Regions from separate parts of the Dialister sp. i34-0019-2H8 genome, predicted to be linked through region 1. Evidence: riboswitches for the same ligand, from Rfam matches in the RefSeq annotation. Region 1 holds a riboswitch; the other holds the start of a gene.

Region 1 (5,785 bases):
TGAGCATCGCTGCCCTCTCTCTCAGCATTGGTCTCGGTTTCACACAGACCCCGCAGATTTTCCATATCTTCCCGGAACTCTTCCGCAGTGTTTTTGCGGAAAACTGTGTGGCTGTGGTCTTTGTTGTCGCTGTTATTCTGAACCTCGTATTCCCTAAAGAAGAAAAGAAAAATCTGATTGTAGAATGATCGAATTTAGAAAAGCCGCCCGGTCTTTGAGGCCAGGCGGCTTTTTGCGGGGGCGAAAGGCCCATTCGTACCTTCTCTGGTTCAACTTTTTTTCAAACGCACCCTTCTGTTTTACAGGTGTATTCTCATTTAAAATCAAACATAAAAAATGTTTAGATATACTATAGCAGGGTTCCTTGAAAATGTACCGATTTCCTTGAGAATATCAGTACAAAATGGTGCAAAAAACTTGACCAAAATCGGCTTGGGCGATATAGTTAAATACAGTGGATAAATATAAAATCGAATAGGTGATAAAATGTTTAATTTACCAGAAAAATATGTCATGATTGACGGCTTCAAGATTCCTGCAGACAAAGGCGAAGAGTACAAGCGTCTTCGCGACAGCATGGCGAAGGAAGCAGATAAGTTTTTCCATACCTTCTGTGAAGAAGTGAAGAAGCAGAAGCTGGTGGACATCCTTGGCGAAGGCATCGTCGGCTATTCTTCGACCGGTGAAATGCTGGCAAGAATTTCCCTCGATCCTTTTGAGCTGTCTGCGCTGAATGTAGCAAAACAGAGAAAAAAGCTGCATGAATATATGCTTGCGACCAATGGTTACGATGATGATGACTACCAGCAGCTCCTGAAGGAATTCAAGGAACGTCAGGCGGAAAGAAAAGTAGCCAAAGAGAAAAAAGCGTAATGCGTTTCAGGGCATCCATGCATTTGACCGGCATGGATATGTTTGATATGAGAAATGGCATTTTGATCTTGCGGAAAGACGCGGATCGACATGTCACTTCGGCCATGATGCGCTCTTACAGAAGCCTCTCAGCTCTTAACCGCTAACATAATAACAATAGGAAGGAACATACTGCTATGATTCATTTGATTCTGGACAGTACCTCCGGCGTTGGTGCAGATTTTCTAGCCCTTCACCCGAATGTACACTGTATTTCCCTGACCATTGAAATGGGAGAGAATTACGTACCGGAAAGCGAGGCAACCATTAAGGCTGTCATCGATTATTCCGAAGCGACGAAGAAATCGGTACCTACGAGCCAGCCGAGTACCGGCGATTTTTTGAAGCTGTTCTCCGATATTCCTGCCGAAGACCCGATCATTGTGCTCTGCATTTGCTCCACCATCAGCGGCACGTACAACGGGGCGCTTTTGGCTGCCCGACAGTCGGGACGCAAGAATATCACGGTCATCAATACGAGAACGACGGCGATCGGCATGATCCATCTGCTGGAGGATGGTCTGGATATGATCGAGAAGGGGCTTTCCTATGAGGAAATCGCGAAAGCGCTCGAAGAAGCCTCGATGCGGACGGGACTCACCGTTGCGCTCGATACCATTGACTATCTGAAGCGCGGAGGACGCATCGGGAAGGCTGCTGGCCTCATTGGAAGCATTCTCAAAATCAAGCCGGTGATTTACCTGAATGAAAACAATGAAGTAGATGCTTTAGGGAAGGTGCGCACGACAAAAAAAGCAAATGCGCTCATGATCGATTATCTGAAAAAGCAGGAGCCGCTCAAGAGACTCGGCATCGTACACATCGAAAATGAAGCCGGAGCGAAGGTGCTCTATGACAAAGCGAAGGAAATGTATCCGGACATGGACATTACACTCACGACGGCGACCCCGGTTCTGACAGCCTATCTGGGTCCTGGGCTTACTGGATTCATTTTTGAAAGAGCCAAATAAATGGGGGAGAGAATGATGTATACCGTTATTGATGGGAATTGTTTCAAAAATATGCTGGTAGGAGCGTATCAGCTTTTCCAGAAGAAATATGAAATTATCAATCAGCTGAATGTTTTCCCCGTGCCGGATGGCGATACAGGGAATAACATGCTGAATACCTTGAAGTCCATGTACAGCATGATTGCGGAAGTCAGCCCGGAAGAGCCGGTTGGCATCATCGCTGAGAAAGCTTCTGCTGGTGCTATCATGGGGGCACGCGGAAATTCTGGTGTCATCCTTTCGCAGATCATTCATGGCATCAGCCGTGGCCTGCATGGCAAGAAGACTGCCTCCTGCGGACAGATGAGCAAGGCTTTCCAGTACGGTATCCTGTATGCATATCGTGCTGTCACCAAGCCGGTGGAGGGCACCATCCTTTCCGTAGCTCGCGGCATTGCGAAAGGGACACATGATGTATACCGCGTGGAAACGGATTTCAGCAAAATTTTGGAAGCATCTATCGATGCGGGAGAAGAAGCACTCGCTAAGACGCCGGAGCAGCTGCAGATTTTAAAAGATGCGAATGTTGTTGATGCTGGTGGTCAGGGACTGATCTTCTTTTTGATGGGTTGTCTGAATGGTCTGACCGGAAAAGTCGAGGATATCGAAGTCGATGTGAAGCCGGTCATCAGCCGTCTGGAAGCAAAAGGAGAGTCTTTCTCCATTGAGTATCCCTACTGCACGGAATTCATCATCAGCCCATGCAAAGTAAGTGCTCGTGAAGTTCGCCAGAAGCTTTCTTCCTGGGGGGAATCTATGATCGTCGCTGCGGGCGATAATCTGGTGAAGGTCCACATCCACGCCCAGCGTCCGGGCCATGTCCTGGACATGGCAGCGGACTGGGGTACGCTCCATGACATCAAGTGTGATAACATGGTCGACCAATTTCATAGAAATAAAGAAAAGCAGCAGAAGATGGAAAAGAAACCGCTTGGTGTCCTGACCGTGGTCTCTGGAGAAGGCTGGACAGAGCTTTTCGAAAAATCAGGCTGTGATGTTGTCTCCGGCGGCCAGTCCATGAATCCATCCGTGCAGGAACTCTCGGCAGGTATGGAAAATGGACAGTATGAGAAATATATCATCCTGCCAAATAACAAAAACATCATTCTTGCTGCGCAGCAGCTGAAGAAAATGCTTGGTGAAAAAGTCCATATCGTACCATCCACGAACCCGATGGAAGGGCTGGCAGCTGCTATGGTTTTTGATGGTAAGGCCACTATCGCGGAAAATCTTGATGCCATGGCCGATCGTCTTTCAGACATCAGGAGCGGTATGATCACGACCGCTGTACGTGACAGCATCGTCGGTGAATCCACCATTCACAAGGACGACTTCATGGGTCTTGTCAAAGGTTGTGAAGTCATCTCTGTACCGGAGCTTTCCGACTGCTTCATGCAGGTACTTGGTGAACTTATTGATGAAGATACCGAGATCGTCACCATTTACTTCGGAAAAGACCTTTCGGAAGAAGACTGTCAGAAAGAGATCGAGAAGGCAGAAAAAGCCTACCCGAATGTCACCTTTGAAATGTACGAAGGCGACCAGCCGCTGTATCCGATGTTTATCGCAGCAGAATAAGGAACATGAAAAGCAGAGCGAGAGCTCTGCTTTTTTTTTATGGGAATGATGAGGTTCTTTACACAAACACCGAATACATCTGACGCTGCGATTGAATCAGCGTTTCTTCAGGTTATCAGGATTTGAAGGGATAACGCACAGCCATCGAAAAGTACGCATCGGCTGCTTATGTCGGCCCTCCAGCATCATAGGACAATAAAATCTCTTGACATTAGTGGGAAATAAGAATATCCTATGAAAAGGTTAGTGAGTGATATTTACAGGGGAATCCGGTGAGACTCCGGAACTGTTCCGCAACTGTATAGGGAGTTTTCTCATGGCAATTCCTTCGCACGGACATGGGAGAGCAGGGAACCAAGTCAGAGCGCCTGAAAGATGTAGTCCGATCGTAAGCCATCGAGAGAGTGGCCGCAGGATCTTGGGATGGAGAAGTCCATCCTGACTTCGTGCGGCTTTTTTAGGTGTTACAGCGATGAATTTCTCATTTTTAAGGAGGAATGAAAATGAAAAAGAAAATGGGTGCCTTTATTTTATGCTTCGCCCTTCTTGGTGCGGGATGCGTCTTTGCAGAGGAGGAGAAGACGAGCCCGGAGGTCGATCCGGCAGCGACACAGATGACAGAGGCATATCCATCTCCGGATGCCATCCTTCCGCCAGTGCCTGTACCGCCGGAGAAGGGGATCCAGGATGTAGCCGCTTTTCAAAAATATGCAGAAGAGGTGGATCTGTATGTGAAAGCCTGCCAGCACTACATTGACGGAGCGACAAATGGTGCGAATGCCATCATAGAAGCCAGAAATAAAGCTGTAAAAAAGGCACAGGAAGCGGTAGATGTGTACAATCGCTTTTTTGATAAATAATAAACTGTTCCAGTCAGATACATAGAAAAGGATATACTCCGATGAAACAACTGATCAGCTACTATCGTATGCCGGGTGACCGGGAGGAGGAGATCTCGCGTCTTATCCATGCGGAAGGTCTGGATGGGGTGGAAAACCTCATATATGGCAGTCAGGCGGGGAGTCCGCCATTTTTGCAAATCACCGTGGGAACGCATCTCAGGTACTGGCCCTATTGGATGGATTTCTATGAAGGGAATAAGGATCGTCTGTTTGAAATTTTTACAAATCAGGATAATATACGCCAAATGTATGGCGCAGAGGATAGAGAAGGCTGGATACAGGTCATCCGTGCGAATATCCGTGCAGCACTGGCTGAGAAGCCCCGCTATTTGGTCTGGCATGTGCAGGAGAGTACGCCTGAAGAGGCCTTTTCCTGGCGCTTCCGCCATACCGATGAAGAAGTTCTGGCAGCGACGGCAGAGCTCTATCAGTCTTTCCGCGATCTGATCCCGGACGGGGTATTCATTCTCTTTGAAAATATCTTCTGGCCGGGGCTTTACCGGCTTGAACCAGAGAAGGTGGAATACTTTTTCACAAGACTGGATGATCCCGCTCATACAGGCCTTATGTTTGACAGCGGACATTTCATGATCACGAATCCGGATCTGAAAAGCGAAAAAGAGGCCGCGCTCTATATCAGGGAATGCATGAAGCGGCTGGGGAAAATGAGAGCGCTCGTGAAAGGTATTCATCTCTCCTGCTCTCTTTCCGGAGCATATATCCGCCAGTTCAGGCGAGAAATGCCGGTTCCGCTGACGAATCAGGTCATGATGCGTCATATATGTTCTTTGGATCATCATGATCCGTTTCGTACGAGAGCCGCCAGAGAGATCGTCGAGGCCATCGAGCCGGACTATGTGACGCATGAACTTTTCGGGAATACGTTCACCGAAGCGGTAGTGAAGGCACGAAAGCAGGCGTTACTGGTGACAGGGGCAAGGGAAACGCAAGTATATCACAGCGTTTGACTTCACAGGCATTTTAAGGAAACACTGATTAAATCGTTGTCAGATTTTACTCTTGAATTTTTATGCATAGCGAGGAATAACCTAACGAGAATAGCGAGCTATTTAAGGAAGGCTATGACGAAGCTATGTATAAAAATTCTTGTAGAATTTGACTCTGCGATTTAATCAGCGTTTCCTTAGGCAAAGCATAAAACCAAACAGTAATTTCCTCGGCATTCTCCTAAATCTGTGAGGCATAGAATTATTTTTCTTTGTCATTTTCCTGTAGTCCCCTTAAACTGGTAAAAATACCTGAAATCGAAAATTTTCAAAATACTATATTGACATTTTTCGAATAACCCGCTATAATACATTCAGAAAGTTAAATATGCTTCGTGAGGGTTCGATACGAATCCTGTACGAGAGAGTATTTCTT
Region 2 (5,785 bases), 1.1 Mb from region 1:
AGTTCATGCTTTGGAATGTTGGCATATACCGTGTTTTTGGTGGAAGAATCTGCGTTAATGTATGTGTAGCCTAAAGTGGCGCTGACATGTTTATTGAATTCTTTCTGCAGAGACAGATTGACGCCATTATTTTTGATTTTCCCAGAGTTTCCATAGTTAAAAGCGGCACTATCCCATCCGATGAGGTTGTCGGCACGCTGGGTGTAAATATTGAGTGTGCCGGTAAGGGTGGAATTGAACTTATGATTGACACCCATTTCTACGGTATAGCCCTTTTCTGGGTCCAAGTTGGGTGCATTTTTGCTCATATAGTACAGTTCAAGGAGTGAAGGCGCTCTAAAGAATTTTTTGTAATTGACATAATAGTTTGTGTTTTCACTGGCCTTGTAGCCAATGGAAAGGCTTGGGGAAGTATTATTTCCGTATTGGCTGTTATGTGTGATACGAATGCCTGGGGTTACATTCCACTTGTCTGTGATGTCCCATTTATCCTGCACATAGAAGGCAGTAGTGGTTACGCTGGCACCTTCTTCCGGAGACTCCTTAGCAGGGGATCCACCACCGTAAGAATATTTATAATGAGGAATCTCATCTTTGTACCAATCGAAGCCACCGATAATTGTTTGGTCGTTTCCTTTATAAGTGAGTTGATCGGAGATACCGGTGGTCTTCATGTGGATATCTGTATAGCCACTTCCATCTGCTATGTTTGTGAGGTTGTTATAGTTATCTTCGATGCGATTTTGATTTCTGTAGATTGAGAACTGATTAGAAACACGATCGCTGATTTTTGCGTTATATTGCAGGCTGATACGGTCATTATCTTTTTTACCGTGATCAGCTTGTGTGCTGGTAGTGCCGCCATCGGGGCGCGTATAGTCTAATTTATATTTTTCATAATTGAAAACGAGATTGGAGTCATTGCCAAAGTCATATCCAAATTTAGTGGAAATTGATTTCGCGTTCAAGTGATTGATGGTATGACGATCCCAGCCGTCCTTGTACGTGCCCTGTAATTCTTTGTGAGCATCTACTGTCCAGAAAAAACCATTGCTGCTACCTTCGTTATAGATACCATACTTTTCTCCATTATAGCTGGCACGGGAGAGATCGAGCTTTGTGTGTACCTGACCGTCTTCTGGCTTTTTTGTGATGATGTTGATGGCACCACCTTGCGCATCACTGCCGTAGAGAGTAGACGCGGCTCCTTTCAATATCTCAATATGGTCGATGGAGTTCATGTTGGTCAAGGTGCCTAAAGCGGTGGTTCTGCTCATAACACCATTGGTGTTGATTCTCATACCATCAACCATGATAACTACATTTTGGCTACCATTGATTGTTAGTGGATTGGTGAAAGAAATCTGGCTAGAGGCATTCTGAGAGCCAAGAGCGACACCGGGTACAGAACGAATAGCTTCGGTCACATCACTATAGTGTTTTGTGGCAATGTCCTTCGCAGTTACGACTGCGACATCCGCATTGGCGTCGATCTTCTTTTCCGGTGTACGGCTCGCAGTAACGACCACCTCATCTAACGAATAAAAATTCGGGGGGGTGCTTTCTGCCTGCACGCTAAAAGCGCCTGTGGTAAGCACAAGAGCTGCCAAAGACGCTGTCAAAATTTTCTGATTCATTTTACTTCCTCCTTTATCCCGTATGGATGGAAACTTGAAAACAACCTGCGCCATCTGCTTCCGGTATACATCGCACCATCCGCAGCGGATCAGTTGTCTTCATCAAAGAGGGCAGTTCTTCTGGCTCGGCGTCCTCGCCTGTCCTCGTCTTCCCGGTTTCCCAGTGACATCGTGAGGAGGGCTCAGCCTTACAGCGGCGGGACCGCGACGGATTTGCGCCGTCTTCTCTTTTTACTTTCAAAGATTTTTTGAAAGACCTTCTTTGATTCAATATAAAAATGCTGTATGTATTATACAGCATTCACGCAGAAAAGGGAAATGAAATTTTAATGATTGAGGGTTCAAGGTTCAAAGGGTTCCGGTGGCGGCTTCGCCGCATTTTAGATGACGGTATTCTCGTATCGTCAGCCTTCCCCTCGAGGGGAAGGTGCCCCGAAGGGGCGGATAGGGTACTGGCGGTATGAAAGAAAGTGGGAAGGAGCGTCCCCAGTCACCATTTCTTGAACTTCATCGCTTCGCCTTTCGCAAGGGTGTCGCACATTTCGTTGTACTTTGTCCCGACATGGCCTTTGACCCATTCGAAGGTGAGGCGGTGGGGCGTCATGACACGGTCCAGGGCTTTCCAGAGGTCCTGATTGGAGACGGGGGTCTTGGCGGCGGTGAGCCAGCCGTTGCGTTTCCAGTTGTAGAGCCAGCGGTTGGTGATGGCTTTCTGCAGGTACTTGCTGTCGGTGTGGAAGGTGATGGTGCGGCGGATGCCGTCATCCAGGAGCTTCAGTGCTTCGTAGGCGGCGCGGAGCTCCATGCGGTTGTTCGTAGAGGCGGGCTCGCCGCCGGAGAGGGTGAGGAGCTCGCTGCCCTCGGCAGTGAGGAAGACGGCGGCAAATCCGCCGGGCCCATTGGGGTTCACGAGGCAGGAGCCGTCGGTGTAGATGATGAGTGTCTCGGGGAGGATGATGCGCTCGGTCTTGCCGTCGTAGGAGATGCAGCTGATGTCCATGGGTTCGGCGTAGGCGGGGTATTTCTTCTCGAGTGTTTCGATCGTTGGTGCGGGCTTTCTGGGGATGGCCGCATGGACTGCGGCTTTCGGCGGCGGGGCGATGGGCTTGCCGTACCAGGCCTCCGCTTCGGCTTGGGTGGCAAAGCCTTTGTAGATGGCTCCGGGAAATCCGGTGACTTCTTTCTGGCAGTCGCTCCAGCTGTAGTAGACGCCCGCATGGTGTCCGCGCTTGACGACGTAGTATTTCTTGGGCATGGGGTTCCTTTCGGGGAAATGGAGAGCGGGGGCAAGGGGAGGTGTGCCGCGCCCTTTTTCGTTTCATGAAAATGCGGCGCTCTGTGAAGGGGCGCCGCTCGATGATCTCTTATTCTATGCAGATGCTTCCGTCTTCGACCATTTTCCAGAAGCAGTAGAGGGTGGCTTTCGTATCAGCGAGGCTGTCGTGCCAGCCTTCCTCGGAGTAGCCGTAGTATTTCGCGCAGGTGATGAGTTTCTGGTATTTATATTTTCCCGGATAGCGGCTGCTCGGCTCGCCATAGGTCTTGGCGAAAGGCTTCATGAGGTCCATGTAGCGGACTTTGGAACGGCTCGGGATGTAGATGCCGTTTTGAATGAGCATCTTCTGGTCGTAGGGGAGGTTGTAGCCGGAGATGATCTTGGCGGCGTGGAGGATTTTCTCGATGCCCAATTTCCTCTCGCTGATGAGGGGCTTGCCTGCGACCATGGCAGGGGAGATGTGATTCACCGCTTCGGCGCTGGGCCAGCAGGTGGCGCGTGCAGGGCGGAAATATTCGTTCATCACGATCTCGCCCAGTCCGTTTACGATGGAGAGCTGCAGGATCTCGGCTGATGGGCCGAAGCCGGTGGTCTCGGTGTCCAGGACGAGGATGTCTTCTTTCTTGATCATAGTAAGACGCTTTCATTGATAATCATGGGATGCGTGGCGGGGGCAGGAATGGTGCGTGCTGCGCGCACGCGGTCTAAAAGGCGCGATCACCGGGTCTCTATTCTTCCCACGAGGTTTCTTTTTTATAGGCGCCGCCGTCAGCGATGTCTTGCTTTCTGCTGTGGCGGAACTTGCGGTTCAGGGTGGTGCGGATCTTTTTCTTGTCGCCTTTTTTGCCGGTGAGGCTTTCTGTCTCGTAGTCTTCGTCCCACTGCTTTTCGAATTTTTCTTTGCCGTACATTTTACGGGCGTACTGGTTCAGCCGGCTTTCCGGGGTCACTTTCTGCGGTCGTTTCATAGTGCTTCCTTCCCTTTAGAGATATGTCCCTATGGTATCATTATTGGGCGATGAATGCTAGGGGCAATGTGGTCAGGTCGTGGGGCGCGCCTTGAAGCTTGAAAGCAGGGATGAGCAGCTAGGGATTAGACTAGGAGATTGGGAGACATCAGATATCAGACTTCTATCCTTCAGCCTTTGGGCATCGCCCTTTATAAAATCGACGCGGAGCGGCGCTCGGGTGCTTTCGTTAGTAGTGATTTGTGTAAAAACGTTTTTCATCTGCATCATCTGCCTTTCATACCGCCAGTACCCTATCCGCCCCTTCGGGGCACCTTCCCCTCGAGGGGAAGGCTGACGATACGGGAATACCGTCATCTAAAATGCGGCGAAGCCGCCACTGGAATCCTTGCCTCCTCTCTTGCATCTCTCGCGCTTCCTGCTTATAATAGTTCACATAAAATTTTACCTATGAGTATAAAGGAAGGAACTCCTATGAAAAGTACATTTTTCCCTCATTTCACGATCGGGGTCGATGCATATGATGCCATCCCGGATATCTGCCTGGACTATGGCAAGACGGCGGTCATTGTGGGCGGTGAGAAGTCGAGAGCGGCAGCGGAGCCGCTGATCCGCAAGGCGATCGAAGGGAAGATCGAGCTTCTCGGCAGCTTCCAGTACGGGGATGACGCGACTTTTGAAAATGCAGAGGCGCTGACGAGGATCCCGGAGATCCGCAAGGCGGACATGGTCTTTGCAGTCGGCGGCGGCCGTGCGACGGATACGGCGAAGTGGGCGACGCATCTTCTGAAGAAGCCGCTCTTCACGTTCCCGACGCTTGCGTCGAACTGTGCGTCCGTCACGGCGGTCTGCATCATGTACCATCCGGATCACAGCTTCAAGGGCTCGATCTATCGCGACCGCAATGCCTATCACACGTTCATCAATACGGAGGTCATCGCACATTCGCCTCGTGAATATTTCTGGGCCGGTCTCGGTGATGCGCTGGCGAAGCAGTACGAGGTGCCGTTCTCCGCACGCGGCATGGATCTCACATGGGTGCAGGAGACGGGCGTCAGAAACGCGCAGAATGTAGCGCCCGGCATCCTGAAGTATGGCAAGGCGGCGCTCGAAGCAGTGGACAAGGGCATCGTGACGGATGCACTGGAGCCGGCGATCCTTTCTATCATCGTGGCGCCGGGGATGGCGTCTGTATGCATCGAGGATGATCTGGACTCGAGCCTGGCGCATGCGATCTACAACAGCCATACCCGCACGCCGCACAAGGGAAATCATCTGCACGGCGCAGTCGTGAATTACGGCCTGCAGGTCATGCTGACGATGGATGGACAGATCGAAGAACGGGATAAGATCTACCGCTTTGCCAAGTCCATCGGTCTTCCGCATTGTCTAGCTGACATCGGCATCGATCCCGCGTATCCGGATGAGCTGGTAGAGAATTGCCTGCACACGAAGGATATGCGTGTGAAGCCGTATGAGATCACCTTCGATATGGTGTACAAGGCTATGATGGAGCTTGAGAAATTGAAATAAGGAAACACTGATTCAATCGTTGTCAGATTTTACTCTTGAATTTTTATGCATAGCAAGGAATAGCCTGACGCGAATAGCGAGCTATTTAAGGAAGGCTATGACGAAGCTATGTATAAAAATTCTTGTAAAATCTGACTCTGCGATTTGATCAGTGTTTCCTAAGGAAAGGGGCTGTGAAGAAATGAATCCTCATTTCTTCACAGCCCCTTTTTACTTTGCTTTCATTTGGTTCAGGGTTCAAGGTTCAGGGCTCTCGTGGCGGCTTCGCCGCCTTTTTTTAGATGGTATTCTCGTATCGCAGCCTTCCCCTCTAGGGGAAGGTGCCCGAAAGGGGCGGATAGGGTGACTATGGCATGAAAGACAGCTGGGAT

Evidence for each region. Region 1 has a riboswitch for cobalamin ahead of ACGG9R_RS05750 (hypothetical protein). Riboswitches for the same ligand answer to the same signal wherever they lie in the genome.
Region 2: it holds a riboswitch for cobalamin, as region 1 does, so the genes downstream of both, ACGG9R_RS10690 (TonB-dependent receptor plug domain-containing protein) here and ACGG9R_RS05750 (hypothetical protein) in region 1, are expected to answer to the same signal.

The regions. Positions count from the first base shown of each region.
Region 1 covers NZ_BAABYQ010000001.1:1,335,470-1,341,254, reverse strand. The annotation lists gene ACGG9R_RS05770 (uracil-xanthine permease family protein) at 1-188, shown strand, start outside; gene ACGG9R_RS05765 (hypothetical protein) at 487-873, shown strand; gene ACGG9R_RS05760 (DegV family protein) at 1,050-1,883, shown strand; gene ACGG9R_RS05755 (DAK2 domain-containing protein) at 1,896-3,500, shown strand; cobalamin riboswitch at 3,716-3,891, shown strand; gene ACGG9R_RS05750 (hypothetical protein) at 4,004-4,360, shown strand; gene ACGG9R_RS05745 (hypothetical protein) at 4,402-5,370, shown strand.
Region 2 covers NZ_BAABYQ010000001.1:2,456,612-2,462,396, reverse strand. The annotation lists gene ACGG9R_RS10690 (TonB-dependent receptor plug domain-containing protein) at 1-1,637, opposite strand, end outside; cobalamin riboswitch at 1,730-1,913, opposite strand; gene rnhA (ribonuclease HI) at 2,128-2,892, opposite strand; gene ACGG9R_RS10680 (exonuclease domain-containing protein) at 3,002-3,544, opposite strand; gene ACGG9R_RS10675 (hypothetical protein) at 3,642-3,881, opposite strand; gene ACGG9R_RS10670 (iron-containing alcohol dehydrogenase family protein) at 4,356-5,414, shown strand.